3 regions of the Burkholderia cenocepacia genome follow, and region 1 is predicted to be linked to each of the others. Evidence: predicted binding sites of a transcription regulator. Region 1 holds the regulator's gene; each other region holds the start of a gene.
The links. The regulator FliA, encoded in region 1, starts transcription of late flagellar genes. The targets are predictions, from matches to a motif close to CTAAAGTTTNNNNNNNNNNNGCCGNTA.
Positions count from the first base shown of each region.

Region 2: flgM (flagellar biosynthesis anti-sigma factor FlgM) is a predicted target of FliA. The motif match lies at 7,819-7,845, and genes of this name have one in related genera.
Region 3: flgK (flagellar hook-associated protein FlgK) is a predicted target of FliA. The motif match lies at 4,767-4,793, and genes of this name have one in related genera.

Region 1 covers NZ_CP060039.1:733,778-743,588, forward strand. Annotated here, with positions in the region: gene SY91_RS03410 (DUF3443 family protein) at 1-935, shown strand, start outside; gene SY91_RS03415 (VOC family protein) at 1,099-1,596, shown strand; gene flhB (flagellar biosynthesis protein FlhB) at 1,992-3,191, shown strand; gene flhA (flagellar biosynthesis protein FlhA) at 3,188-5,290, shown strand; gene flhF (flagellar biosynthesis protein FlhF) at 5,287-7,035, shown strand; gene SY91_RS03435 (flagellar biosynthesis protein FlhG) at 7,028-7,846, shown strand; gene SY91_RS03440 (RNA polymerase sigma factor FliA) at 7,872-8,603, shown strand; S-adenosyl-L-homocysteine riboswitch at 8,718-8,835, shown strand; gene ahcY (adenosylhomocysteinase) at 8,868-9,811, shown strand, end outside.
Region 2 covers NZ_CP060039.1:368,349-378,159, reverse strand. Annotated here, with positions in the region: gene SY91_RS01760 (lytic transglycosylase domain-containing protein) at 1-836, shown strand, start outside; gene SY91_RS01755 (complex I NDUFA9 subunit family protein) at 887-1,846, shown strand; gene SY91_RS01750 (glutathione S-transferase family protein) at 1,911-2,558, shown strand; gene SY91_RS01745 (multifunctional CCA addition/repair protein) at 2,555-3,796, shown strand; gene SY91_RS01740 (helix-turn-helix domain-containing protein) at 3,878-4,657, opposite strand; gene SY91_RS01735 (M24 family metallopeptidase) at 5,034-6,884, shown strand; gene SY91_RS01730 (flagella synthesis protein FlgN) at 6,943-7,383, opposite strand; gene flgM (flagellar biosynthesis anti-sigma factor FlgM) at 7,460-7,789, opposite strand; gene flgA (flagellar basal body P-ring formation chaperone FlgA) at 7,907-9,145, opposite strand; gene flgB (flagellar basal body rod protein FlgB) at 9,350-9,811, shown strand, end outside.
Region 3 covers NZ_CP060039.1:355,406-365,216, forward strand. Annotated here, with positions in the region: gene SY91_RS01655 (solute carrier family 23 protein) at 1-1,260, opposite strand, end outside; gene flgL (flagellar hook-associated protein FlgL) at 1,526-2,761, opposite strand; gene flgK (flagellar hook-associated protein FlgK) at 2,779-4,710, opposite strand; gene SY91_RS01670 (flagellar brake protein) at 4,904-5,659, opposite strand; gene flgJ (flagellar assembly peptidoglycan hydrolase FlgJ) at 5,880-6,863, opposite strand; gene SY91_RS01680 (flagellar basal body P-ring protein FlgI) at 6,864-8,048, opposite strand; gene flgH (flagellar basal body L-ring protein FlgH) at 8,054-8,743, opposite strand; gene flgG (flagellar basal-body rod protein FlgG) at 8,764-9,552, opposite strand; gene flgF (flagellar basal-body rod protein FlgF) at 9,587-9,811, opposite strand, start outside.

The DNA of each region.
Region 1 (9,811 bases):
GGCTGCGGCTCGTAGGCAGCGCGGTGGCGGGCGTGCACGACAGCCTGCCGCAGGTGACGAGCGGCGGCGCGCCGGTCGCCGAATGCGGCAAGTTCGTGTCGAGCTACACGTGGGGCTCGGTGCGCACCGTCGACCTGTCGATCGGCACCGAGCAGGCGAGCTCGCTGCCCGTGCAGATCATCGGCGACCTCGGCACGGCCAACGTACCGAGTTCATGCACGAACGGCGGCGCGTCGGCCAACTCGACCGGCGCGCTCGGCGCGAACGGGATCCTCGGCATCGGGCCGGCGCCGTACGACTGCGGCACGACCTGCGCCACGTCGACGTCGACGAGCAACAACTACTACGCGTGCCCGAACGGCGACAACGCGCGCTGCACGGTCGCGCTCGTGCCGCTGGCGCAGCAGGTGGCGAACCCGGTGCATCGGTTCGCGAACAACGACGGGGTGAGCGTGCAGATGCCGGCCATCTCCGACAACGGGCAGGCAAGCGCGACCGGCACGCTGACGTTCGGCCTGCCGAACCTGAGCGGCAAGACGGTGATGACGTCGACCACGACCGGCGACGTCAGCGCGACGTTCCAGGGGCGCAGCGTGACCGCGTTCTTCGATACCGGCTCCAACGCGTATTTCTTCAACGATTCGGCGCAGACGGTCTGTTCGAGGAATACGGAGTTCTACTGCCCATCGGCGACGACCACCTATTCGGCCACGCTGAGCGGCCAGAACGGCGCGTCGGGTACCGTGTCGATGCCGGTCGCCAACGCCGATGCGCTGTTCTCGAACTCGTCCACGTTCGCGTTCAACGACATCGCGGGCCCGTTCGGCTCGTCCAGCTGGCTCGACATCGGCATGCCGCACTTCTACGGCAAGACGATCTACTTCGGGATGGACAAGACCGCGAGCGGCGGCCCGCAGCCGTTCGTCGCGTTCTGACGCGGCACGCGGCCGGGAACGAGGGGCGAGCGATCGCCCCCTTTTTTTCGCTCTCGGCGGGCGCGAGGCTACGGACCGGCGCGCTGTCACGCGCCGGCATAGCGTCTACGATGTAAGACCGGCACCGGCACCGGTGCCGGCACGACATCGAGGAGACAGCGCCATGAACCCGCGTATCCAGCGCATCACGCCGTTCCTGTGGTTCGACCGCGACGCCGAGGCGGCGGCCGGTTTCTACGTATCGGTGTTCGACAACGCGCGCATCGTGCACGTCGCGCGCTACGGCAAGGCCGGCGCGCACGCGTCCGGCAACGCCGAGGGCGCGGTGATGACGGTGGCGTTCGAGCTCGACGGGCAGGCGTTCGTCGCGCTGAACGGCGGTCCCGTGTTCCAGATGACGCCGGCCGTGTCGTTCGTCGTCAACTGCCGCGACCAGGCCGAGATCGACCATTACTGGGCGCGCCTGTCCGAAGGCGGCGACGAGCGCGCGCAGCAATGCGGCTGGCTGCGCGACCGCTTCGGCGTGTCGTGGCAGGTCGTGCCCGTGCAGATGGCCGAGCTGATGACCGGCGACCCGGCCCGCGCCGAGCGCGTGATGGCGCAGGTGATGACGATGAAGAAGCTCGATCTCGGCGCGCTGCAGCGGGCGGCGGCCGGCTAGGGCCAGCGCAAGCCCGTTGTCGGCGTGAACAGGCCCGAGGCCGCTTCGGTCGGTCGGGCCGCCCAAGGCCGTCAGCCGGCCGTTTCGTCCCGACGCACGACATCGTTGCGTCGGGGCCGATTTCCCGCCTTTCCCGGCCGTTGGTGCACCGTTCCCCCGCATCGCGCCGACGCCGTTCCGCTGGCGGCCGCCGCTTCGCCGACGCGCCGGCCGGCCCGTTTTCCCGCCGCGCCGCGCGGCGTTCCGCCCCCGCTCCGGCCGCGTTCGCGGCGGCTCGCCCGATTCTCCGAAATACCCCCTTTCCCGGCTTTGCTCGACCGATCGGCATTTGACGCCTCCATGAATAATCGGTGTCACTGGAAAGCGGCATTCCGCCGTACCCGACTGGAGGCCCCGTGGCAGACGAGAGCGATCTCGACAAGACCGAAGCCGCCACTCCCAGGCGCCGCGAGAAGGCGCGCGAGGAGGGGCAGGTCGCGCGTTCGCGCGAACTGGCTTCGTTCGCACTGCTCGCGGCGGGGTTCTACGGCGCATGGCTGCTCGCGGGCCCGTCGGGTGGGCATCTGCAGGCGATGCTGCGCGGCGCGTTCACGTTCGATCGCGCGACCGCGTTCGACACCCGCCGGATGCTGTCGGCGGCCGGCAGCGCGAGCCTCGAAGGCTTCGCCGCGTTGCTGCCGCTTCTTGCGCTGACCGGCGTCGCCGCGCTGCTCGCGCCGATGGCGCTCGGCGGCTGGCTGATTTCGCAAAAGACGTTCGAGCTGAAGTTCGACCGCCTGAACCCGATCTCGGGCCTCGGCCGGATCTTCTCGATCCAGGGGCCGATCCAGCTCGGGATGTCGATCGCGAAGACGCTGGTCGTCGGCGGGATCGGCGGCATCGCGATCTGGCGCAGCAAGGACGAACTGCTCGGCCTCGCGACCCAGCCGCTCGGCGTCGCGCTGCCCGATGCGCTGCATCTGGTCGCCGTGTGCTGCGGCACGACGGTCGCCGGGATGCTGGTCGTCGCCGGGCTCGACGTGCCTTACCAACTCTGGCAGTACAACAAGAAGCTGCGCATGACGAAGGAAGAAGTGAAGCGCGAGCATCGCGAGAACGAAGGCGATCCGCACGTGAAGGGGCGGATTCGCCAGCAGCAGCGCGCGATCGCCCGCCGCCGGATGATGGCGGCCGTGCCGAAGGCCGACGTGGTCGTCACGAACCCGACGCACTTCGCGGTCGCGCTGCAATACACGGATGGCGAGATGCGTGCGCCGAAGGTCGTCGCGAAGGGCGTGAACCTCGTCGCCGCGCGCATCCGCGAGCTCGCGGCCGAGCACAACGTGCCGCTGCTCGAAGCGCCGCCGCTCGCGCGTGCGCTATATCACAACGTCGAACTCGAGCGCGAGATCCCCGGTTCGCTGTACTCGGCGGTCGCGGAAGTGCTCGCGTGGGTCTACCAGCTCAAGCGCTTCCGTTCGGAAGGCGGCGCGTTCCCGGCGATGCCGGTCGATCTCGACGTGCCGGCCGAACTCGACAAGGGCACGTCGGTCGCCGCCGACGACGAGCGTGAAGAAGCCGAAGACACCCTCGGCAAGCAAGGGAACGCAGCATGAGCACCCCGACCACCGGCCTGTTCGCGAAGCGCCCGAACGTGCTGGCAGGCACGAACCTGCGCGCGCTCGCGGGCCCGATCCTCATCTGCATGATCCTGGGGATGATGATCCTGCCGCTGCCGCCGATGCTGCTGGATCTGCTGTTCACGTTCAACATCGCGCTGTCCGTGATGGTGCTGCTCGTCAGCATGTACACGATGAAGCCGCTCGATTTCGCGGCGTTCCCGAGCGTGCTGCTGTTCTCGACGCTCCTGCGCCTGTCGCTGAACGTCGCGTCGACCCGCGTCGTGCTGCTCGAAGGCCACACCGGGCCCGACGCGGCCGGGCAGGTGATCGAGGCGTTCGGCCACTTCCTCGTGGGCGGCAACTTCGCGGTCGGCATCGTCGTGTTCGTGATCCTGATGATCATCAACTTCATGGTGATCACGAAGGGGGCGGGGCGGATCGCCGAAGTGTCCGCGCGCTTCACGCTCGACGCGATGCCCGGCAAGCAGATGGCGATCGACGCCGATCTGAACGCCGGCCTCATCAACGAGGAACAGGCCCGCAAGCGCCGCCTCGCCGTGTCGCAGGAAGCCGAGTTCTACGGGTCGATGGACGGCGCGTCGAAGTTCGTGCGCGGCGACGCGATCGCCGGCCTGATCATCATGGCGATCAACGTGATCGGCGGGCTGATCGTCGGGATGGTGCAGCACGACATGAGCTTCGCCGCGGCCGGCACCAACTACACGCTGCTGACGATCGGCGACGGCCTCGTCGCGCAGATCCCGTCGCTCGTGATCTCGACCGCGGCCGGCGTGATCGTGTCGCGCGTCGCGACCGACGAGGACATCGGTACGCAGATCACCGGCCAGCTGTTCACGAACCCGCGCGTGCTGAACATCACCGGCGCGATCATCGTGCTGATGGGGCTGATCCCGGGGATGCCGCACTTCGCGTTCCTCGCGCTCGGCGGCGGCGCGATCTGGCTGGCGCGCACCCAGACCAAGCGTGCGGCGGCGCGCAAGGCGGCCGGCGACGTGACCGACATCGCACCGCCCGCGGTGCTGCCGGCCGACAGCCACGAAGCGACCTGGGACGACGTGCAGCTGATCGACCCGCTCGGCCTCGAAGTCGGCTACCGGCTGATCCCGCTGGTCGACAAGAACAGCGACGGCGAGCTGCTCAAGCGCATCAAGAGCATCCGCAAGAAATTCGCGCAGGAAATCGGCTTCCTGCCGCCGGTGATCCATATCCGCGACAACCTCGAACTGCGGCCGAACGCGTACCGGATCGCGCTGAAGGGCGTCGAGATCGGCGCGGGCGAAGTGTTCCCGGGCCAGTGGCTCGCGATCAACCCGGGCCAGGTGACGGCCGCGCTGCCGGGCGCCGTCACGCAGGACCCCGCGTTCGGGCTGCCGGCCGTGTGGATCGACGTCGCGCTGCGCGAGCAGGCGCAGGTGTACGGCTACACGGTGGTCGACGCGAGCACGGTGGTCGCGACGCACCTGAACCATCTCGTCGTCCAGCACGCGGCCGAGCTGCTCGGCCGCCAGGAAGTGCAGGCGCTCGTCGAGCGCACCGGCAAGGACGCGCCGTCGCTCGTCGAGGACCTCGTGCCGAAGACGATCTCGCTCACCACGCTGCAGAAAGTGCTGCAGAACCTGCTCGAGGAAGGCGTGCCGATCCGCGACATGCGCACGATCCTCGAGGCCGTGTCCGAGCATGCGGGCCGCGGCGACGCGTTCGAGATCACGGCCGCGGTGCGGCTCTCGCTCGGCCGCGCGATCACGCAGCAGTGGTATCCGGGCAACGGCGAAATGCAGGTGATGGGCCTCGACGCGAACCTGGAGCGCGTGCTGTCGCAGGCACTCGCCACCGGCGCGAACCCGGGCCTCGAGCCCGGCCTCGCGCACAACCTTCTGACCGGCACGCAGCAAGCGATGCTGCGTCAACAGAATCTCGGGCTGCCGCCGGTGCTGCTGGTGCAGCACGCGCTGCGCGCGATGCTCGCGCGCTTCCTGCGCCGCAGCCTGCCGCAATTGAAAGTGCTGTCGTATGCCGAAGTGCCGGACACACGCACGATCAAAGTCGTTAACGTCATCGGGGGTTCCGCTTGAACATTCGCAAATTCACCGGCGCAACGAGCCGCGACGCACTTCGTCTCGTGCGCGAGGCGCTCGGCGCCGACGCGGTCGTGCTGTCGAACCGCACGCTCGATGACGGCAGTGTCGAAATCGTTGCACTCGCCGATTCGGATCTCGCCGCGGTGGCGCCGCCGGCCGCGCGTCCGCGCCTCGCCCCGTCGCGCGTGCCGGAATCCGTGCCGGCCGCCGCCGTGCCGGGCATCGTGTCGCGCCCCGGCATCGCACCGCGCCCGGCCGTCAATCCGTATGCGGCGGGCGAAGGCGGGCTGCCGGACGTGTTCTCGTCCGTGTTCGGCGCGAGCGCCGACGCGCAAGAGGCGGATGCGCATCGTTCGTCGATCGAGGCCGATGCGCCCGCGGCGGCAGCGCCGTCGATCGCAGCACCGGCCGCCGGATCGCCGGCCGCCACTTCCGAACCCGCACCGTGGCTGGTCGAGCACGCGAAGCGCCTCACGCAGCAGCGCGACGCGCTGATCGCCCGAGCGCAGGCGCCTGCCGAGCCGCAGGCGAGTGCGCCGCAGCCCGCAGCCAGCGCGACGCCGCCCGACTGGGCACGCGACATCGTGCGCGACGCAGAACGCCGGATGCCGCCCGCCGGCGCGCCGGCCGCCGCGCGGCGCGCCCCCGACACGGGCGCCGCGTACGCCGCCAAGACGGCCGAACGCACGCGCCTGTCGTCCGACGCGGCCGCCGCGGTGGCCGACGCGGTGAAGTCGCGCATCGAGCGGATCGTCAACGACACCGTGATGCAGGAGCTGGGCGAGCTGCGCGGGATGATGCAAGAGCAGTTCGACAGCCTGATGTGGCACGACCGCCAGCGTCGCAGCGCCGTTCACGGCGCGCTGACGAAGCATCTGTTCGCGGCCGGCTTCTCCGCGCAACTGGTGCGGATGCTGGTCGACAACCTGCCGTCCGGCGACGACGCGCAGACCTTCGAGCAGGCCGCCGAATGGGCGCAGTCGGTGCTCGCGTCGAACCTGCCGGTGCTCGACAGCGAGGACGCGCTGATGGAGCGCGGCGGCGTGTTCGCGCTGATGGGGCCGACGGGCGTCGGCAAGACGACCACCACCGCGAAGCTGGCCGCGCGCTGCGTGATGCGCTTCGGCGCGAGCAAGGTCGCGCTGCTGACCACCGACAGCTACCGGATCGGCGGCCACGAGCAACTGCGCATCTTCGGCAAGATCCTCGGCGTGCCGGTGCATGCGGTGAAGGATGCGGGCGATCTCGCGCTCGCGCTGTCCGAGCTGCGCAACAAGCACATCGTGCTGATCGACACGATCGGCATGAGCCAGCGCGACCGCGCGGTGTCCGACCAGATCGCGATGCTGCACGGCGCGAACGCGCCGGTGCAGCGCCTGCTGCTGCTCAACGCGACGAGCCACGGCGACACGCTGAACGAAGTCGTGCAGGCATACCGCAGCGCGGGCGAGCATCCTGACCTGGCCGGCTGCATCCTCACGAAGCTCGACGAGGCGACCCACCTCGGCGGCGTGCTCGACACGGTGATCCGCTACAAGCTGCCGGTCCACTACGTGTCGACCGGCCAGAAGGTGCCGGAGAACCTGTACGTCGCGTCGACCAAATTCCTGCTGAAGAGCGCGTTCTGTGTGCCGCGCGACGGCTCGCCCTTCGTGCCGCAAGACGAGGACATGCCGACGCTGCTTTCCGCACTGACCGCACGTTCCACCGCCGAGCTGCACGAGGTGCGATTTGGATAAACGGATCATCGATCAGGCCGAAGGGCTGCGGCGCCTGCTCGCCGGGCGCGCGTCGCGCATCGTCGCGGTGACGGGTGGGCCGGCGGGCGTCGGCTGCACGTCCACCGTGGTGAATCTCGCGGCGGCGCTCGCGTCGCTCGGCAAGGACGTGCTCGTCGTCGACGAGCGCGCCGACGTGCATTCGGCCAGCGCGACGCTCGCCGGCGCGTGGCTGCGCGACGGCGAACGCACGCGGGTGGCGGCCGGCTTCGGCCTGTGCGGCGCCGCGCGGCTCGCGCGCGCCGGCTACAGCGACGCGCAACTGAGCGACTTCATCGACGGCCCGGCCGACATCGTCCTCGTCGACGCGCAGCTCGGCGCCGACGGGTCGTTCTCGGCGCTCGCGCGCGAAGCGCACGACGTGCTGGTCGTCACGCGGGTCGCCGCGCAGGCGATCACCGAGGCGTACGCGTGCATGAAGCGGCTGCATTTCGCGCACGCGTTCGCGCAGTTCCGCGTGCTGACCAATCAGGTCGGCAGCCACGCGGACGCGAAGACGGCCTTCGACAACCTCGCGGGCGTCGCGAGCCGCTACCTGACCGTATCGATCGCCGATGCGGGCTGCGTGAGCGCCGATCCGCTCGTCGAGCACGCCCGCGAACTGATGCATGCGGTGGTCGACGCGTTCCCGTCGTCGCCCGCCGCGCGCGATTACCGGCAGATTGCCGCCGACCTGTTGTACTGGCCGATGCGCCCGCGTTCGGGTGCGGGCCGCGCAGTCCACGCCGGCGGCAAGCCGTCGTATGAGGCGGGCGCGGCACACGCCGCGTGAGCGCCACCCGAAGGAGAGAGCCACGATGTACAACGCTCAAGGAAAGATGTCCCAGGCCGACGTGCTCGCGCAATACGCGCCGCTCGTGCGCCGCCTCGGGCTGCAGCTCGTCGCGAAGATGCCGGCGAGCGTCGATCTCGACGACCTGATCCAGGCCGGCATGATCGGCCTGATGGACGCGGCCGGCCGCTACAAGGAAGACCAGGGCGCGCAGTTCGAGACCTACGCGACGCAGCGCATCCGCGGCGCGATGCTCGACGAGCTGCGCAGCAACGACTGGCTGCCGCGCAGCCTGCGCAAGACGTCGCGCGAGGTCGAGCACGCGGTGCACCAGGTCGAGCAGCACCTCGGCCGCTCGGCGAGCGAGACCGAGATCGCGCAGCACCTGAACATGCCGCTCGACGAATACCAGGGGATGCTGCAGGACCTGCACGGCAGCCAGCTCATCTATTACGAGGATTTCGACCGCGCGGCCGATGACGAGCCGTTCCTCGACCGCTATCGCGTCGATCACGCCGATCCGTTGTCGGCGCTGCTCGACGACCACCTGCGCGAGGCGCTCGTCGAGGCGATCGAGCGGCTGCCGGAGCGCGAGAAGCTGCTGATGTCGCTGTACTACGAACGGGGTCTGAATCTGCGCGAGATCGGCGCGGTGCTCGAAGTGAGCGAATCGCGCGTGTGCCAGCTGCACAGTCAGGCCGTCGCACGCCTGCGCGCGCGGCTGCGCGAGCAGGCGTGGGTCGGCGCGGAGTCCTGACCCGAAGAAGTCCCGACCCTTTGCCGACGGCCGCGCGCGCCGGCGCCGCGCGCGTCGCGCGCCTACGCGTCGTCCTTGCGCATTTCGCGCGCCGATTTGCTACAATCCCCTCCGTTTTCCGAGGAGCGTTGCGACGGACCATCCGTGTCCGCCAGGCTCGGAGAGCTTCACCAAGCAGCCGTGCGGCGATTTTTTCGCGCCGGCCCCGCTTCCTGAACGGCGCTCACGTCACCAATCTAGAAACTTTTTAGAAAGGAGGGCGTGATGAACGCCATTATCGATTCCAAGGCTTCCCACGATTACGTCGTCGCCGACATGGCGCTGGCCGGCTGGGGCCGCAAGGAACTCAACATCGCCGAGACCGAAATGCCGGGCCTCGTGCAGATCCGCGACGAATACAAGGCACAGCAGCCGCTGAAGGGCGCGCGCATCGCCGGTTCGCTGCACATGACGATCCAGACGGGCGTGCTGATCGAGACGCTGAAGGCGCTCGGCGCGGACGTTCGCTGGGCATCGTGCAACATCTTCTCGACCCAGGATCACGCGGCCGCCGCGATCGTCGAAGCCGGCACGCCGGTGTTCGCGTTCAAGGGCGAATCGCTCGACGAGTACTGGGAGTTCTCGCACCGCATCTTCGAATGGCCGAACGGCGAATTCGCGAACATGATCCTGGACGACGGCGGCGACGCAACGCTGCTGCTGATCCTCGGCTCGAAGGCCGAGAAGGACCGTTCGGTGATCGCGAAGCCGACCAACGAGGAAGAAGTCGCGCTGTACAAGTCGATCGCGGCGCACCTCGACGTCGACGCGAACTGGTACTCGAAGCGCCTCGCGCACATCAAGGGCGTGACCGAAGAGACCACGACCGGCGTGCACCGCCTGTACCAGATGGAAAAGGACGGCCGCCTGCCGTTCCCGGCGTTCAACGTGAACGATTCGGTCACGAAGTCGAAGTTCGACAACCTGTACGGCTGCCGTGAATCGCTCGTCGACGGCATCAAGCGCGCGACCGACGTGATGATCGCGGGCAAGGTCGCGGTCGTCGCGGGCTACGGCGACGTGGGCAAGGGCTGCGCGCAGTCGCTGCGCGGCCTGGGCGCGACCGTGTGGGTCACCGAAATCGATCCGATCTGCGCGCTGCAGGCGGCGATGGAAGGCTACCGCGTCGTGACGATGGAATACGCGGCCGACAAGGCCGACATCTTCGT
Region 2 (9,811 bases), 370 kb from region 1:
AATTCGAGCAGGTCGCGGGCCAGTTCAACTTCTACGGGCAGTTGGCCGGCGAAGAGCTCGGCCAGCGCACGACGATCCCGCCGCGCACGAAGGTGAGCGACGCCGAGATCGACGCGATGGGCAAGATCCCGGGCTTCGCGCTCGCGCAGCGCTTCTACGCGCTGAACCTGCGCCTCGAAGGCAATCGCGAATGGAACTGGCCGCTGCGCGGGATGACCGATCGCCAGCTGCTCGCGGCCGCCGAATACGGCAAGCGCGTCGAGCTGCTCGACCGCACGGTCAACACGGCCGACCGCACGAAGGCCGAGCACGACTTCACGCTGCGCTATCCGTCGCCGTACCGCACGACCGTCGAGCGCTATGCGCAGTCGACGGGCCTCGACGTCGAGTGGGCGTACGGGCTGATCCGCCAGGAATCGCGCTTCATCATCAGCGCGCGTTCGTCGGTGGGCGCGGGCGGCCTGATGCAGCTGATGCCGGCGACGGCCCAGATGGTCGCGAAGAAGCTCGGCATGGGCACGATCTCGCGGGCGCAGATGCACGACATCGACACCAACATCCAGCTCGGCACCTGGTATCTGGCGGACATCTACAACAACTTCGACAGCTCGCCGGTGCTCGCCACCGCCGGCTACAACGCGGGCCCGGGCCGGCCGCGCCAGTGGCGCCAGGTGTTGACGCAGCCGGTCGAAGGCGCGATCTTCGCGGAGACGATTCCGTTCAACGAGACGCGCGACTACGTGAAGAACGTGCTGTCGAACACCGTCTACTACGCGGCGCTCTTCGAGGGCAAACCGCAGTCGTTGAAGAAACGTCTAGGCATGATCTCGCCCTGATACACGAACTGCCGCGCGAGACGCGGCAGTGTTCTTTTGAGGCCCACATCATGGATCGCCAGACCGTCGCGCTGCTGGGCGGCACCGGCTTCATCGGCAGCCGGCTCGTCAATGCGCTGATCGACGCCGGCAAGCACGTACGGATCGGCACGCGGCGGCGCGACCACGCGCGCCACCTGCAGATGCTGCCGGTCGACATCGTCGAACTCGACGCGCTCGATACGCGCACGCTCGCACGCTTCGTCGCCGGCGCGCACGCGGCGATCAACCTGGTCGGCGTGCTGCACGGCGGCCGCGGCACGCCGTACGGGCCGGGCTTCGAGCGCGCGCACGTCGCGCTGCCGGCCGCGCTGGCGACCGCCTGCTGCGAGGTCGGCGTGCGGCGCCTGCTGCACATGAGCGCGCTCGGCGCCGATTCGCACGGCGCGAGCATGTACCAGCGCTCGAAGGGCGACGGCGAAGCCGCGCTGCATGCGGTCGCGGCCACCGATTCGCTCGCGCTGACGATCTTCCGGCCGTCGGTCGTGTTCGGCCCCGGCGACGCCTTCCTCAATACGTTCGCGAACCTGCAGCGCTCGGTCCCCGTGCTGCCGCTCGCGATGCCCGACGCGCGCTTCCAGCCGGTATTCGTCGGCGACGTCGTGCGCGCGTTCGTCAACACCCTCGATCTCGCGGGCGCGCACGGCAAGACCTACGAGCTCGGCGGCCCGACCGTCTACACGCTCGAGCAACTGGTGCGCTACTGCGGCACGCTGGTCGGCCGGCAGGCACGCATCGTGCGGCTGCCCGACGCGCTTGCGCGGCTGCAGGCGAGCGTGTTCGAATGCCTGCCGGGCGAGCCGGTGCTCACGCGTGACAATCTCGCGACGATGTCGGTGCCGAACGTGCTGTCGGGGCCGCTCGCGCCGGAACTCGGGCTCTCGCCCGCGAGTCTCGAAAGCATTGCGCCCGCGTATCTCGGCGAAGCGACGACGCGCTCGCGGTTCGACTGGTTCCGCTCGCGTCGCTAATACCCGCGGGGTGCCGCCGGTCGGCGCCTTTCTTTTCCTTTTTCGCATTTTCCGGAACCCCGTCATGAAGCTCGTCATTGGAGACAAGAACTACTCGTCGTGGTCGATGCGGCCGTGGCTGCTGCTCGCGCATTTCGGCATCCCGTTCGACGAGATCGTGGTCGAGCTGCGCCGCGACGACACGGCCGCGCGCATCCGCGAATACTCGCCGACCGGCAAGGTGCCGTGCCTCGTCGACGATCACGGCTTGGCGATCTGGGATTCGCTCGCGATCGCCGAGACGCTCGCCGAGCGCTATCCGCAATTCCCGATGTGGCCGGCCGACCCGCTCGCGCGTGCGCATGCGCGCTGCGTGTCCGCCGAGATGCATTCGGGCTTCATGGCGCTGCGCACGCAGATGGGCATGAGCATCCGCGCGTCGATGCCGGGGCGCGGCGCGACGCCCGAGGCGCTCGCCGACGTCGCGCGCATCGACGCGCTGTGGAGCGAATGCATCGAGGCATCGGGCGGGCCGTTCCTGTTCGGCGAATTCGGGATCGCCGATGCGATGTATGCGCCGGTCGTGATGCGCTTCAACACGTATGCGCCGGCGCTGTCGCCGGAGGCGGCCGGCTACGCCGCGCGCGTGACCGCGCTGCCGGCCGTGCAGCAGTGGATCGATGCCGCGCGCCGCGAAACCAACGTGATCGCCGAATACGAGCCGCAGCCATGAACATCTACGCAGTAGGCGGCGCGATCCGCGACGAATTGCTCGGCGTGCCGGTGCAGGACCGCGACTACGTGGTGGTCGGCGCGACGCCCGAGCAGATGACCGCGCAGGGTTTCCGGCCGGTCGGCAAGGATTTCCCGGTGTTCCTGCATCCGCAGACGCAGGAGGAGTACGCGCTGGCGCGCACCGAGCGCAAGACGGCGGCCGGCTATCACGGCTTCCAGTTCCACTACGCGCCGGACGTGACGCTCGACGAGGATCTCGCGCGGCGCGACCTGACGATCAACGCGATGGCGCGCGAGGTGAGCCCGGAAGGCGCGCTGGTCGGCCCGGTGATCGATCCGTTCGACGGGCAGGCCGACCTGCGTGCGCGCGTGTTCCGGCACGTGAGCGACGCATTCGTCGAGGACCCGGTGCGAATCCTGCGCACCGCGCGCTTTGCCGCGCGGTTCGCGGATTTCACGGTGGCGGACGAAACGCTCGCGCTGATGCGACGGATGGTCGATGCGGGCGAGGTCGACGCGCTCGTGCCCGAACGCGTATGGCAGGAAATCGCGCGCGGGTTGATGGAAGCGAAGCCGTCGCGGATGTTCGCCGTGCTGCGCGACTGCGGCGCGCTCGCGCGCATCCTGCCCGAGGTCGACGCGCTGTGGGGCGTACCGCAGCGCGCCGATTACCACCCGGAAGTCGATACCGGCGTGCACGTGATGATGGTCGTCGACTACGCGGCGAAGCAGGGCTATTCGCTGGCGGTGCGCTTCGCGGCGCTCACGCACGATCTCGGCAAGGGGACGACGCCCGCGGACGTGCTGCCGCGCCACGTCGGCCACGAAAGCCGCAGCGTCGAGCTGCTCAAACCGTTGTGCGAGCGGCTGCGCGTGCCGAACGAATGCCGCGACCTCGCGCTGGTGGTCGCGCGCGAGCACGGCAACCTGCATCGCGTGATGGAGATGGGCGCGGCCGCGCTGGTGCGGCTCTTCGAGCGCAGCGACGCGCTGCGCAAGCCGGCGCGCTTCGCCGAGTTGCTGCAGGCCTGCGAATCGGATGCGCGCGGCCGGCTCGGGCTCGATGCGCAGCCGTATCCGCAGGCCGAGCGGCTGCGCGTCGCGCTCGCGGCGGCGCGCAGTGTCGATGCCGGCGCGATCGCGCGCGGCATCGGCAACGATACGGAGAAGATCAAGGAAGCCGTGCATCGCGCGCGGGTTCAGGCCGTCGCGCAGGCGCTCGCGATCGGCGAGTAGTCGGCAAGTAGCAGGCAAGTAGCAGGCAAGTAGCAGGCAAGTAGCAGGCGCGGAACAGGCGCGGCCTGCGCCGGCCAGCCGTCACGATTTCTTCTTGCGCGCCGGAGTCGCGGCCGCCGCGCGTTTGCCGGCGGCGGCGCGCGGCTTCGCCGCCCCCTTCTTTTCGGCTGCGCCGGCCCTGGACGGCCGTGGCGCGGCGGCGTCGCGGTCATCCCGCTTGGACGCCGGCGCGCGCCGGCTCACGCGCGGCTCGCCGGGCTTCGACTGCCTGATTTCCGTCGTTGCGGATACGAATTCCGCACCACTGTCGTCGAACAGCGGCAGCGTGCTGACGGTGATCAGCTCGGCCGGCCCGTCGCCGACATTGGCCACGCGATGCCGCTTGCGCGCGTCGAAGTGCAGCGAGTCGCCGGGCGTCAGCGGGTAATTCTTCTTGCCGACCGTGTAGCAGATGCGGCCCGCCAGCACGTACACGAATTCGTCGCCGCCGTGCGCGACCCATTCCGACCGGTAGCCCTCCATCATCTGCACCTTCAGTGCGTTGATCTGGCTGCCGTCGAACGTGGTGGACAGCCGCTCGTACCACTGCGACGCGGCGTCGAGCGCGTACGGCTTGCGGCTGCCCTCGTGCGAATCGGGCTGCGCCTGGCGCGGCTGCTCGATCAGCGTGCCGAGCGGCACGCCCAGCGCCTTCGCGACGTTGACGAGCGACGACAGCGAGATGCCCGTCAGATGGCGCTCGACCTGCGACAGGAACCCGACCGACAGGTTCGCTTCGGTCGCCACTTCCAGCAGCGTCTTCTTCGCTTCCCGGCGCAGGCGGCGAATGCGCTGGCCGATACGCATGAGGTCTGAATCCATGAATCTCTTTCGTGGCAACGAGTCGGGGCGCGGGCAAAGGGGCCGTGCGGCCGCCCGGGGCGGCGAGGCCGGCGCATTGTACCGCGCAGCGTCGCGGGGCGAATCGGCGTTGTGCCGGAATCCGCAGGCGGCACGCCGATTTTAGTCCTACGAAAATCTTGGCTTGACCTCGATTTCGACGTGCTCTAGATTCTGTCGCGCATCAAACAAAGTTAAGTGAGACAAAAATTTTACCGAAGGCCTGCCTCTCGGCCGGCGGCGCGGCCCGGCCGCGCGTCGTGCCGCGCGTGACCTGCGCCGCAACGACGTGCCGTGCCCGGCGCGCGATGCCGCGGCACGCCGCCGGCCGCCGACAACAATGAATAACGGGCATCCGATGATCGATCGACTGAAATACAGCTTCTCCGGCCTTCCCCCGTACGACGCGTCCGTCGCCGACACGCAGGCCGGCCTGTCGCGCCTGCTCGATGCCGCGCGACTCGACGCGGTGCTGATCACGTCGCAGGACGAATACGTGACCGAGTACCTGCCGCGCGGCAACAACCCGCGCTACGCGGTGTCCGGCTTCGACGGCTCGGCCGGCTGCGGGATCTTCCTGAGCGCGGCGACCGCGCAGGCGCTCGATCTGCCGCCGTTCGTGCTGTTCGTCGACGGCCGTTATCACTTCCAGGCCGACGAGCAGTGCGATCCGGCGCGCGTGCGCGTCGAGAAGCTCGGCATGAACGTGACGATCTGGCAGGCGATGGCCGACTGGCTGCTCGCGCACGCGAGCCGGCTCGCGCGGGTCGGCTACGACGCGCGGCGGATCAGCGTCGCGCAGCGCAACCGGCTGTTCGAGCAGACGCAGGCCGCGTCGCTCGACTGGACGAGCCTCGCCGAGCGCGAGATCGACCGGGCGATCGCGCTGCCGGGCTGGAACGTCGAGCGGCCGATCTTCGAGATCCCGGCAGCGATGACCGGCCTGAGCGTCGTGCAGAACCTCGACGCGCTGAACCGCCGGCTCGCCGCGCATACCGGCGCGGCCGACGGCAAGACCGCGTTCTTCACCTGCGCGTCGGACGATCTCGCGTATCTGCTGAACAGCCGCGGCTATCACATCCCGAATGCGTCGTCGCACCTCGGCTTCCTGTTCGCGGTCGGCGGGCGGGTGGCGCTGTTCCTCCCGGAAGGCTGCGACCGCTGCGAGGTCGCGCTCGATTCGTATCCGGCGCTGCAGGTGATCCGGCGCGACGTCGCGGCGCTCGAGCGCTTCCTCGCGCAGTTCGCCGTCGAGCACGTGTGCTACGGCTTCGAATCGGTGAACTGCGCGCTCGTCGACGCGGTGAAGCGGGTGTGGCCGCACGCGCGGCATGCCGATTTCAACCCGGTCGAGGCGATGCGGGCGAGCAAGACGCCGGCGGTGCTCGGCCAGTTCCGCGACGCGTTCGCGCGCAGCTGCGCGGCGATCGCCGAGACGATGCGCTGGGCGAAGACCGGCGAGCCGGGCGTACGCCACACCGAGTACGACCTTGCGCGCAGGATCAACGACGCGTACGGCGCACGTTCGGCGGTCGCGCTGTCGTTTCCGTCGATCGCGGCGAACGGCGCGAACAGCGCGTTCGCGCATTACACGGCGGCGAGCGCCGACGTCGAGCTGACCGAAGGCGAACTCGTGCTGCTCGACAGCGGCGCGTACTACGAAGCCGGCTTCGCGACGGACTGCACGCGCGTCGTGCTGCGCCGCACGCGGCCGGACACGGTCGCGCAGCCGTGGCAGCGCGAGATCTACACGGTCGCGCTGAAGGCCTGCATCAAGGGGCTCGTCACGCGTTTTCCGGCCACCGCGACGGGCGGCGACGTCGATGCGCTGGTGCGGCAGGTGTGCCGCGACCATGGCCACGATTTCGGCCACGGCACCGGGCACGGCGTCGGGATTCACGTGCACGAGGGTGGCGTGCGGTTCGCGCCGGGCGCGACGTACGGGCTGGTGCCGAATGCGGTGATTTCGGTCGAGCCGGGCATCTACCTGCCGGGCAAGGGCGGCGTGCGGATCGAGAACATCGTGATCGTGCGGGCGGACGACGCGCAGCCCGGCACCGTGACGTTCGAGAACATCGTGACGGTGGGCTACGACTGGGACCTGATCGATCTGGATCTGCTGGACGACGCCGAGCGCGCGTACCTGCGCGACTACGAGCGGCTGTGCGTGGAACGCGGCACGCAGGTCACCGCGTGTCCGCTGTTGTAACGAAGGAGGGAAGCAGCGACGCGGCCGCCGGTCGGCCGCGCGGCGCGCCGTCAGCCGGTCAGCGCGTGAGTGCCGACACGCGTCCGTCGGGGCCGTACACGCCGGCCGGCGCGGGCGCCGAGCGCAGCACCGCGAGCGCGCGCTCGTTGTAGTCCATCCGGATCCGGATCAGCATCCCGTTGTTCGCGTTGGCCTGGCGCGCGCGTTCGGCGGCCTGTTGCAGCAGTTGCCAGCGGCTCGCGAGGCGCGCGTCGCGCTCGGCCGCCTGGTCCATGCCTTTCTTGCCGGCCGGAAAGCCGAGCGCGGAAAGCTGCGTGTCGCGCGTGCGTTCGAGCTGCGCGAGCCGGTCGATCAGTGCGCTTTTCTTCTCGACGATCCCGGGCAGCATCTCGAGCGGCTCGGCCGTCGTCAGCGCCTTTTCCTCGTAGACGAGCAGGGACGCGAACGCTTCGACCGTCGCGTGTTCGTCGTTGACCGTGGCCAGCAGCTCTTCTCTCATCGCGTCATGCTCGTCACGCCGGTGCGCGGGATGGCCGCACGCCGGCAAACCGGGTGAACCGGCCACGAGGCCGGGATTAGCTGCCCTGCGGGCGCTGCTGCTGCAGCAGTTCGCGGGCGGTGTTCAATACGCCGTCGGCAATCTTGTTCGCGTCGACCGTCAGCGTGCCGTTGTTCAGTGCGTCCTTGATCGACTGGACCAGGCCCGTGTCGATATCGGCGTCGCCCGACGCGGCTACCGAACGCAGCTGGCCGGACAGACCCGACAGGTTCACGGTCGTGTCGCCGCCGCTCGATCCTGCATCGGCTGCCTGCGCGGACGACTGGGCCGTGCCGGACGGCGCACGGGCCGCGCCGTTGCCGGTCGGCGCGAGGGGGCTCGGTTTCGGAGTGGAATCGATCTTCACGATTGGTTTCCTGTACGGTTTGACCCAGATAACGGCCGGGTCGGCCCGAACTTTAGCATCGCGAGCCCGAAATGCTCCGAATAAACAATTCTTTACATTCTTGCGGCAGATCCGTCCCTACAGCGGAATTTCCACGGTGCCGGCGTCCTTGACGATCGCTGTGACGATCTGCCCGGCCGCCATCCGCACCCGCACCGACTGGCCCGGCGCCGCATTCGCGAGCACGCTGCCTTCGGCCGAAATCGTGAAGCCGGGGCCGGCCGCGACGACCCGTACCGTCTGGCCGGCCGACACCGACGCCGCGCTCTTCAGCATGTCCTGCCGCAGCGGCAGCCCGGCCGAGATGCGCGCGAGCGCGGTCGCGCCGATCGCCTGCGCCGGATCGGTGATCACCGCGAGCGGCATGACCGTCAGGTCGCCGTCGCGCGCGACCAGGTCGGCCGCGGAGAGCGGCTCGCCGGGCGCGATCTGGCGCGCGGCGACGTAATAGGTGGCCTGCACGGCGACCTTCGCCTGCAGGTAGACGGTCCACGGCCGCTCGCCCGCGCAGCGCACGCCGACCGTCGTGCGGCCCCACAGGCGCGCGCCGGTCGGCAGGAACGGTTCGAGCGTCGTGCACGCGGCGAGCCCGCGCGGAAAGGCGGTCGTGACCGTCGCGGTGGTCTTGCCGGGCAGGCCGGCGATCTGCTGCTGCAGGAACGCGAGCGCCGCGCGCCGGATCGTTTCGGGGTCTTGCTGGCCGGGCGGCGTCGCGGGTTGGGCCGTGGGCTGGGCCGCGACGGTAGCCGGAGCCGGGCGGGCCGAAGCGGCCGCCGTGCGCGGCGCCGTTGCGGCTGATGCGGCACGAGCCGCCGCCAGGCGGGCGGCTGCGGCCGCTTGCGGCGCCGGCCGCGCGAGATTCGATGCAGGCTCGGCGGTGCCGGCGACGACCATCGCGATCGCGGCCGGGTCGGCCGCGCGCGGCGTCGCGCCGTACCCGGCGTTCGCGCGGGCGGCTGCGTAGACGGGGATCGTTGCGGGAGCCGGCGCAGCGGCCGGCGGCGGAACGCTCGTCACGACCATCTGGCTGGCCGGTTGCGCCGCGTAGTTGCTGCCGGTCGCCGCGCTCGCTGCGCCGGCCGCGCGTTGCGCGCCCGAAGCCGAAGCGACGCCCGCATTCCCGCCGAACTGCCCGCCGCTCGCCGCATTGGCGTGCGCGAGCGCGGTTTCGGCCGTCTCGCCGCGCCCCGGAATCACGATCATCCCGTCGTCCGCATGGGCGGCAGGCGCGGCGATCCACAGCGCCGCGGCGAGCGCGAACGCGCGCCGGACGTGCGTGAGCCGCCCGTTCCTGTCGCGAAGTGCGTCGCCCGTCATCGCCGTGTCCTCGATCCGTTGATCCGCTTCGCATTCTAGGGAGCCGGGGCGTCGCGCAAACGATGAATAGAGGGGGCCTTTGCCGCGTTATTCGTCCGATTGCCGGTTGCGTCCCGCGCCTACCATCGCTGTCATGGAAAAAAGCCTCTCGGGTCGCCATCCGGCGCGAGGGGCGTGCAGCGCTTCATACGGAGAGACGCACACATGCTGGACAAACTCGATGCGGAATTCGCGTTCGGCCGACAGGCGCTCGACGTGCGCGCCTACCGGCAGGAACTGCTGTCGTCGAACATCGCGAACGCCGACACGCCCGGCTACCAGGCCCGCGACGTCGATTTCGCGTCGACGCTCGCGCGCTCGCTGAAGCAGACGAGCGGCGGCCTGGCGCCGAACAACGCCGCGCAACTGCCGATGACGCAGCCGGCCGGCGTGACGAGCGGCATGTCGATGGTGTCGACGGCGCCGGGCCACATGGCCGGCACCGCGAAGCTGATCCCGACCGGCGGCCCGGCGGACGACTACGGCCGCGCGCAATACCGGATGCCGCTGCAGCCGTCGCTCGACGGCAACACGGTCGATCTCGACGTCGAGCGCGTGCAGTTCGCGAACAACGCGCTGCACTACGAAACCGGGATGACCGTGATGACCCAGCAGATCAAGGCGATG
Region 3 (9,811 bases), 380 kb from region 1:
GATGATCGCGCCGAACGTCGCGGTGCCGATCCCACCGAGCCCGAAGCCGCCGATCTTCAGCGAGAAGTCGCCGGCGCCGAGCACCAGCGTGACGGCCGCGACGATCAGGTTGCGGTTGTCGGAGAAGTCGACCTTGTTGACGACCCAGATCCGCGCGCCCGTCACCGCGATCAGCCCGAACACCACGATCGACACGCCGCCGAGCACCGGGCCCGGAATCGTCTGGATCACCGCGCCGAACTTCGGCGAGAAGCCCAGCCCGATCGCGATCAGCGCAGCGACCGCAAACACCAGCGTCGAATAGATCCGCGTGACGGCCATCACGCCGATGTTCTCCGCGTAGGTGGTCACGCCCGTGCCGCCGACGCTGCCCGAGACGATCGTCGCGAGCCCGTCGCCGATGAACGCGCGACCGACGTAGCGGTCGAGGTTGCTGCCCGTCATCGCGCTGACGGCCTTGATGTGGCCGAGGTTCTCCGCGACCAGGATCACCGCGATCGGCGCGAGCATCAGCATCGCGTGCGGATCGAACACCGGCGCGCGGAAGCTCGGCACGCCGAACCACGCGGCCTGCGCGACGATCGCGAAATCGATCGGCTTGCCGAGGCCCATCCCGTTGGTCGCGATCGCGTAGATCACGTACGCGATCACGAGCCCGACGAGGATCAAGAGGCGCTGCATCATCCCGCGCGCGAACACCGCGACGCCGCCGACGCACAGCACCGTGACGAGCGCCATCACCGATTCGAAGGTCGAGCCCGACACGCCCTTGACCGCGATCGGCGCGAGGTTCAGCCCGATCACCGCGACCACCGCGCCGGTCACGACGGGCGGCATCAGCGTCTCGATCCAGCGCGTGCCGATCGCCTGCACCAGCGCGCCGAGCGCGACGTACACGACGCCGCACGCGACGATCCCGCCGAGCGCGACCGGAATGTTCGGGTTCGGGCCGCTGCCGCCATAGCCCGTCACAGCGATCACCAGGCCGATGAACGCGAAGCTGGAGCCGAGGTAGCTCGGCACGCGGCCGCCGACCAGCACGAAGAACAGCAGCGTGCCGATACCCGACATGAAAATGCACAGGTTCGGGTCGAAGCCCATCAGCAGCGGCGCGAGCACGGTCGAACCGAACATCGCGACGACGTGCTGCACGCCCATCGCGATCATCTGCGGCCACGCGAGGCGCTCGTCGGGGCCGACGACGCGCGAGGCCGCGCCGGTCGGCTGGACCCGCCAGCGCGGGAAGTAGGAATCGGACATGGGGAAAGCGCTCCTGTCGGTCGTCGGTCGCCGGCTGCCAGGGATGCGCCGGTCTGGAATCTGGCGCGAGTTTACGGAGCGGAATGGGGGCTGGCAAGCGAGCCGGTATGCGCGGCCGGCCAAACGAGGACGCGGCAGCCCGCATGAGAGAACCGGTGCGCGACCGCGCGGCCCGGTGAAGCCCGTCCGCACGCGATGCACGGGCGGCGGCGGGCGCCGACAGCGAAGTAAGCGTGCGCTCACCTCGCCGCCGGCGCGTCGTGCATCACGGATTGATGTACTGGAACAGCGAAAGGTTCTGCAACTGCGCGTAAGCCTTCTGCGACCCCGTCAGCGCGTTCTGCATCTGCAGGAACTGGCTGATCGTCGCGACCATGTTGGTGCTCGTCAGGTCGGCCAGGTTGCTGCTGACCTGCAGCGTGTTGGTCTGGTTCACGGCCTGCATCGCCTTGATTTCCTGCTCGCGGCCGCCGACCGACGCCTGCACCGTGAGGACGTTCGTCATCATGTTGTTCAGCTTGGTCGTGCCGGTGGTCATCGCGTTCGCGAGCGCGGTCGCGGCGCTCGTGTTGCTGCTGATCGGCACCTTCAGCGCGGCGATCATCGTGTCGAGCGCCGCGAACACGTCGGTGCCGGCCTGCGGCGCGGGCGTGACCGTGAACGTGTCGCCCGGCGCCGGCTTGCCCGACACGGGCACCGACAGGCCGTTGCCGAGCGCGATCCCGGCGCCGTCCGAATACGGTTGCGCGGTCGTCGTGGTCGGCGGCACGACGGTGTTGTCGGTCACCGTGTAGGTCGGCGCGGCGGCCGTGCCGCCGAACGCGATCGTGAACTGGTGCGCGTTGGACGCGGCCGACGGGCTCGTGATCGTCACGCCGCCGATCGTGCCCGTGCCGGTGTTGGCCGCGCCGGCGAGCGGCACCGGCTGGCTGCCGAGCATCGGCACCGACAGGAACACGTTCGCGCCGTTGTCGCCCTGCGCGATCGAGCGCGTGTCGGCGATCTGCACCTGGCGCGAGCCGGTGTCGCCGCTGTAGGTCACGCCGCCGCCCGGCGCGTTCGAGAACGGCGCGGTGGCCGACTGGAAGCCCGCGAACAGGTAGTTGCCCGAGCCGTCCGTCGAATTCGCGAGCGTCAGCAACTGGTCGCGATAACCCTGCAGCTGCGTCGACAGTGCCGAGCGATCGCTGTCCGACAGCGAACCGTCGCCGGCCTGGATCACGACCGTGTGAATGCTGTTGAGCAGGTTGTTGACGCTGATGAGCGTCTGGTCTTCCTTCTGCAGCGACGACAGCGCGGCGTTCTGGTTCGACGCGTACTGCGACAGCGTCGCCGACGTCATCGACAGCTGCACGGCCTGCGCCGCGCCGAGCGGGTTGTCGGCCGGCGTCGCGAGGCTCACGCCGCTCGAGATCTGCTGGTACAGCTGCGAGAGCTGCGCCTGCTGGTCGCTCATCTGGGCGACGTTCATCTGGTAGAACTGCGCAGTGGAAATCCGCATCGCTTCGATCCCCGAAATCAGTTGAACAGGCCGAGCACGGTCTGGAACAGCGTCGACGCGGTCTGGATCACCTTCGCGTTCGCCTGGTAGAGCTGCTGGTACTGCATCAGGTTGGCCGCTTCCTCGTTCTGGTTCACGCCCGACACCGACTGCTGCGCCTGCGTGATCTGGCCGACCAGCGCGGTCTGCGCGGCGCTCGACGACTTCAGCTGGCTCGCCGTGTTGCCGATGCCGTTCACGTAGTTCGCGTACGCGCCCGTCAGCGTGGCCGAGCCGTTGCCGAACGATTTCGCGTTGACGAGCTTCGACAGCGCGAGCGCGTTGCTGCCGTCGTTCGTGCCGCCCGTGTTCGGCGCGACCTTGAACGTGTCGCCCACCGCCGGCGTGCCCGACACCGTCACCGTGACGCCCGCCGTCAGCGTGATCGGCGAGCCGGACTGGTACGGCTGCGCGGCGCTGGTCGTCGGCGGCACGGCCGTGTTGTCGGTGACCGTGTAGGTCGGCGCAGCCGCCGTGCCGCCCATCGTGATCGTGTAGTTGTGCGGGTTGGCCGCGGCCGTCGCGCTCGTGACCGACAGCCCGCCGATCGTGCCGTTGCCGGTGTTGGTCGTCGTGGCCGACGGCACGTACGGCGCGGCCGCCGCGATCGCGGAGCCGTTCGACGTCGTGAGGCCGAAGCCGTTCAGCGCGCCGCGCGTCGGCTGCACGGTGAACTTGTCGCCGGCGCTCATCGAGCCGGACGAGAACGAGAAGTTCAGCCCGCCGATCGAGGCCGGCATCGACGTCGACGTACCGACCACCGTGCCGGTCGCACGATCGGTCAGCGTGTAGTTCGTGCCGTCGTACGCGAGCGTGTAGTCGCTGGTGGTCGGCTGCGCCGCGTTCGCGAACGACACGGACAGCGCCGCATTGCCGGTATTGCCCTGGTTCGCGTAGGTGATCGGCGTGCCGGTCGAAAACAGGTTGCCGCCGACCTTGCCCGACAGGTCGATGCCGAGCGCGTTCTGCGCGTTGACCTGCGCGGCGAAGCTGGTCGCGATCGCGCCGAGCTGCGCTTCGGCCGGGTCGAGCGTCTGGCTGCGGAACGCGAGCAGGCCGCCCAGCGTGCCGCCCGACAGCGACGCGTCGGACAGGAACTGGTTCGGCCCCTGCGGGGTCGCGCCGGCGATGCCCTGCGACACGACGGTCAGCTCGCTCGGATCGGACGGCGACGTGACGGTCGCGAGCTGGTAGCTCTTGTCCGCGACGACGAGCGGCGTGCCGCCCGACATGAACACGCTGTAGCCGTCGCTGTTGCGCACCACCTGCACGCCCGCGAGATTCGACAGGTTCGACACCGCGAGGTCGCGCTGGTCCATCAGCTGGTTCGGCGGCTGGCCCTGGCTGCTCGCCGCCGCGATCTGCTGGTTCAGTTGCGCGATCTGCGCGGTGTACGCGTTGATCTGCGTGACGGTGCTGGTGAGCTGCGTGTTCACGCTCTGGCGCAGCGCGTCGTACTGCTGGCCGGCCGCCGTGATCTGGTTCGCGAGCGTCTGCGCATTGCTCATCGCGGTCTGCCGCACCGACGAGTCGGACGCGCTGTTCGCGACGTTCTGCATCCCGGTGAAGTAGCTCGTGATCGCGGTCGAGATGCCGGCCGTCGGGCTGCCGATGTAGTTGTTCAGCTGCGTGACGAGCGAGTACCACGTCGACAGCGCGCCGCCCTGCGTCTGCGCGCCGTTCAGCTGGTCGCTCAGGTACTGGCTGTACTGCCGCTGCACGGTGACGGTGTTCACGCCCTGCGGCATGTAGCCGCTGCTGGTGTACTGCCCGCTTGCCTCGGCATAGACGGGGCGTTCGACCGAATAGCCGGGCGTCGCGGCGTTGCTGATGTTCTGGCCGGTCGTCGTGAGGCCCCAGAGCGCGGCATTCAGGCCGCTGACACCGAGGTTCATGAGTGAGTTGGACATGCGCGATCCTGATGAGCCGGCCGCGCTGCGGCCGCCGGGTTGCGTGACTCCCGGTATAACGGCCGCGGATCGAAAAAATTGAGGAAAAAATGCACGCGCGGCGCACGGGTGTGCGTCGCCGTTCGAAGCGGCCGGCGAGGAACGCCGGCGGCGCTGCGCGGGCGGCCCGGACGGGGCCCGCGCCGGGTGCGCGTCAGGCCCGCGCGAGCGAGCGGCGCTTCATTTCGAGTTGGGTGATCAGCCGCTGCAGCGTGTTCTCCGCGCTGCCCGGCAGCGACATGTAGCGGAAGCCGAGCTGGTAGCGGCGCGACCCGTTCGGCATCTGCGTCGAACGTTGCGACACCAGTTGCAGGTCGAGCGACAGCTTGCCGTGGCCGGTCAGCTCGAGCTCGACGTCCGGCAACAGCGTGCCGACCTCGAGCGCCTCGACACGCTCGTCGGCCGTGCGCAGCCCCACGCCGCCGAGCGACAGGTTGTGCACCTCGAACAGGAAGCTTTCGCCGTCCGGCAGCTTGCCGCGGCACAGGAACGGATCGACGATCGGCGCGTCCACGCGGAAATATTCGCGGCGCTGGATGCAGACCAGCACGTCGGGGAAATCGGCGACGAACGCGGGCAGCCCCTCGTAGCGCGTCTCGCGCGGCGTGCCCGTGGTGAATTCGACGCGCACGCCCTCCGGCGAGGCCGCGAACGTGCAGTGCGACGCGCCGAGGATGCCGGCGTTCTGCTCGGACAGCGCGCCCCAGTCGAACGTGAACGTCCGCGCGCCGACGTCGACCTCGAGCAGACGCGTGACGAGCTGGCCGCCCGGGTACTGCACGGTCAGGAAATCGCCGCGATTCACCAGGTTGCGCAACTGCACGCCGATTTCCAGCGGATTGCGGCGGGCATAGTCGGGCCCGGAGTGGCCTGCATCCAGGCTGGGGTCCGTCGACGTTTCGATATTCATGGCTAGCCGGTCTTTCTTGTCATGGGCGCCCGGGGCAACCGGTGCGCAATAAAACCGGGCCAGAACGGGGGCCCGGTCGCAGGTCTCTCACACTTAGCGGCAGTGCTGACCGAAAGTTTAGATCGAAACGGCGATTTATTTCGCGCAAACGTTGAAACCGCGCGCGGCAAGGTGCCGGGCGCGGTCCGAAAGGGGGACGAACCGATGACGGGCGGGCCCGTCAGCCGATCTGCTGCATGATCGAGATCAGCTTCTTCGCGTAATTCGGGTCGGTTGCGTAACCGGCCTTCTGCATGCCGTGCGCGAAGCCCTCGACGCTGCGGCTCGCGCTCAGCACGCCCGCGTAGCGCGGGTTGTTCTTCAGCAGGTTCGCGTAATCGGTCATCGCGTGCTCGTACGAGTCGTACGCGCGGAACTTCGCGACCACGCGGCGCGGCGTGCCGTTCACGTATTCGGTGGTCAGCGCCGACACGGTGCGGCCGGTCCAGCCCTTGTTCGCCTTGATGCCGAACACGTTGTAGCTGGTCGAGCCGTCCGCCGCGCGGATCTCGCGCTTGCCCCAGCCCGACTCGAGCGCGGCCTGGCCGACGATGAAGCGCGCCGGGATGCCGGTCGTCGCGCTGGCCGCCTGCGCGGGGGCCGCGAGCCGGTCGACGAACGCGTCCGCGTCCTGCACGCCGCTCGCGCCCTTGACCGGCGGCGTCAGCGCGCTGCCGGCCGAATAGCCGCGCGCGCCGGCGAGCCCGCCGTTGTTCGCCGCGTTCGCATAGGCCTTCGCCATCGCGTTCATCGCGGCGAGGCTGCCTTCGTTGCCGGCCGTGCCGAGGCCGCCGGCACCCATGCCGCCCGCGCCCACATCCGCTGCCGTATCGCTGCCCGCGCCGGCGCCCGCATTGCGCAGCAACTGCTTCATCAGCGCGTCGGCGACGCCGATCCCGCGCGTCGACATCTGCTGCGCGAGCTGCTGGTCGAGCATCGACGTGTACATCTTCGACGTATGCGAATCGAACAGCCCGCCGTCGGGCGACGCGTCGCGCATGCTCTTGAGCATCATCTGCGTGAACATCGCGTCGAACTGGCCGGCCACCGCCTTCGCGCCGGCCTGCGGCGACTGCTTCGCCTGCGCGCGCAGCGCGTCGAAACCCTGCACGTCGAGCGCGAAGCGCTGCGTGAGGTCGTTTGCGTTCGGAAGGTTCGCCGCCATTTAGATCACCTCCAGGTCGGCGCGCAGCGCGCCGGCCGCCTTCATCGCCTGCAGGATCGACATCAGGTCCGCGGGCGTCGCGCCGAGCGTGTTCAGCGCTTTCACGACGTCGGCGAGATTCGCGCCGGCCGTCACCATCTTCAGCGCGCCGTTGTCCTGCTTCAACTGGATCTGCGACTGCTGCGCGACCACCGTCTGCCCGTTCGAGAACGGCCCCGGCTGCGACACCACCGGCTGCGTGTTGACGACGACCGACAGGTTGCCGTGCGCGACCGCGCAGCTCTGCAGCGTGACCATCTGGTTCATCACGATCGAGCCGGTGCGCGCGTTCAGGATCACCTTCGCGGCGGCCTTGTCCGGGCTCACGTCGAGGTTCTGCAGCCGCGCCATGAACGCGACCTGCTGCGCCGAATCGGCCGGCGCCGCGAGCTGGATCGTGCGGCCGTCGAGCGCCGTCGCGGTGCCCGGGCCGAAGCTCGAGTTGACCGCGGACACGATGCGCTGCGCGGTGCCGTAGTCCATGTCGTTCAGTTGCAGTTGCAGCACGCCGTTCATCTGCGCGATCGCGTTCGGCACCGCGCGCTCGACGATCGCGCCGCCGACGATCCGGCCGGCCGCGAGCTGGTTCACCTGCACGCGGCTGCCGTTCGCGCTGGCGCCCGCGCCGCCGACCGCCATGTTGCCCTGCGCGAGCGCGTACACCTGCCCGTCCGCGCCCTTCAGCGGCGTGAGCAGCAGCGTGCCGCCGCGCAGGCTCTTCGCGTTGCCGAGCGACGACACGGTCACATCGAGCGCCTCGCCGGGCCGGGCGAACGGCGGCAGCGTGGCCGTCACCATCACGGCCGCGACGTTCTTCAGCTGCATGTTGTTCAGCGACGACGGGCCGCCGTTGGCCGAACCGTTGTTGATCGAGATGCCGAGGTTCGCGAGCATGTTCGCGAGCGTCTGCGTCGTGAACGGCGTCTGCATCGTCTGGTCGCCCGTGCCGTCGAGGCCGACGACGAGGCCATAGCCGATCAGCGGGTTGTCGCGCACGCCCTGGATCTGCGCGAGATCCTTCAGGCGTTCGGCGTGTGCCGGCGCGGCGCCGAGCACGCAGGCGGCGGCCACCGCCGCGAACGCGACGGCGAGCCGCGCGGCCGCATGCGCGCGGGCCGACAGGCGGTGGAACAGGGTCGTCTGCATCGTCATCACCACGGCGCGATGTTGAGGAAGAAGCGCTGCAGCCAGCCCATCGTCTCGGCTTCGTTGATGTAGCCCTTCGACGAGTATTCGATCTTCGCGTCGGCGACCTGCGTCGAGTAGACCGAGTTCGCACCCGAGATCGTGTTCGGGTTGACGACCCCCGAGAAGCGCACGAATTCGTTGCCCTGGTTGATCAGCATCTGCTTCTCGCCGCTGACCACGAGGTTGCCGTTCGGCAGCACGTTGGTGACGGTCACCGTGATCGTGCCGTTGAACGTGTTCGCCGCGCTCGCGCCGCCGGTGGCCGCGAACTTGTTCGCGCCGGTCGCCGACAGGTTCGCCTTCGCGAACAGCCCGCCGAGGAAGCCGGCGGTCGGCACGTTGAAGTCGGTGTTGCCCTGCCGGTTGGTGTTCGCGCCGGACGACTTGGTCGCGTTGATGTTCTCCGCGATCATGATCGTCAGGATGTCGCCGATGTTGCGCGGCCGCTGATCCTCGAACAGCGGCCGCCCCGCGAAGCCGGGGTTGTAGATCGAGCCGGGCGCCTGCATCGACATCGGCATCGGCGGCTGCGCCGTCATCGGCTGCTGGATGATCGGATCGCGCGGGATCTGCGCGCAACCGGCGAGCGCCGCCACCGCGACCGCGCACGCGGCGCGGACGGTGGCTGACGAGGGGAGGCGAACCTGCTTCATGGCTGCGACGGGACTTCCGGTTAGCTCTTCATCTGCGTGACGGTCTGCAGCATCTGGTCGGACGTCGTCACGGCCTTGCTGTTGATCTCGTAGGCACGCTGCGTCTGGATCATATTGACGAGTTCCTGCACGACGTTCACGTTCGACGCCTCGACGTAGCCCTGGTTGAGCACGCCCGCGCCGTTCAGCCCCGGCTGCGACACGTTCGGCGCGCCCGACGACGTCGTTTCCGCGAACAGGTTCTCGCCCTTCGCCTCGAGGCCGGTCGGGTTGATGAAGGTCGCGATCTGCAGCGAGCCGATCTGCACCGCGTTGCTCGAGCCCGGCTGCGTGACCGACACGACGCCATCCTTGCCGATCGTCAGCGACTGCGCGTTCTGCGGCACGGTGATCGCCGGCAGCACCTGGTAGCCGCTCGACGTGACGAGCTGGCCCTGCGCGTTGGTCTGGAACGAGCCGTCGCGGGTGTACGCGTTGGTGCCGTCCGGCATCAGCACCTGGAAGAAGCCCGCGCCGTTGATCGCGACGTCCTTCGAGTTGCCGGTCTGCGTGAGGCCGCCCTGCGTGTACAGACGCTCGGTCGCGACCTGCTGCACGCCGGTGCCGAGCTGCAGGCCCGACGGCAGCTCGGTCTGCTGCGTCGAGTTCGCGCCGGGCTGGCGGATGGTCTGGTACAGCAGATCCTCGAACACCGCGCGCGACGCCTTGAAGCCGTTCGTGCTGGTGTTCGCGAGGTTGTTCGAAATCACGTCCATCTGCGCCTGCTGCGCATTCATGCCGGTGGCGGCGATGTAGAGCGAACGATTCATTTGTCGATTCTCCTGCGTAAGCTGGCGCGGGCGCTCAGCTGAAATTGAGCAACTGGTTCGCCGTCTGCTCGTTCTGGTCGGCCGTCTGGATCAGCTTCGACTGCAGCTGGAATGCGCGCGCGTTGTCGATCATCGCGACCATCGCGGTCACCGGGTTCACGTTGCTGCCTTCGAGCGAATTCGGCGTGACGACCACGTTCGGGTCGACGTCGGCCGGATTGCCGTCGGCGGTGCGGAACAACCCGTCGTTGCCGCGCGT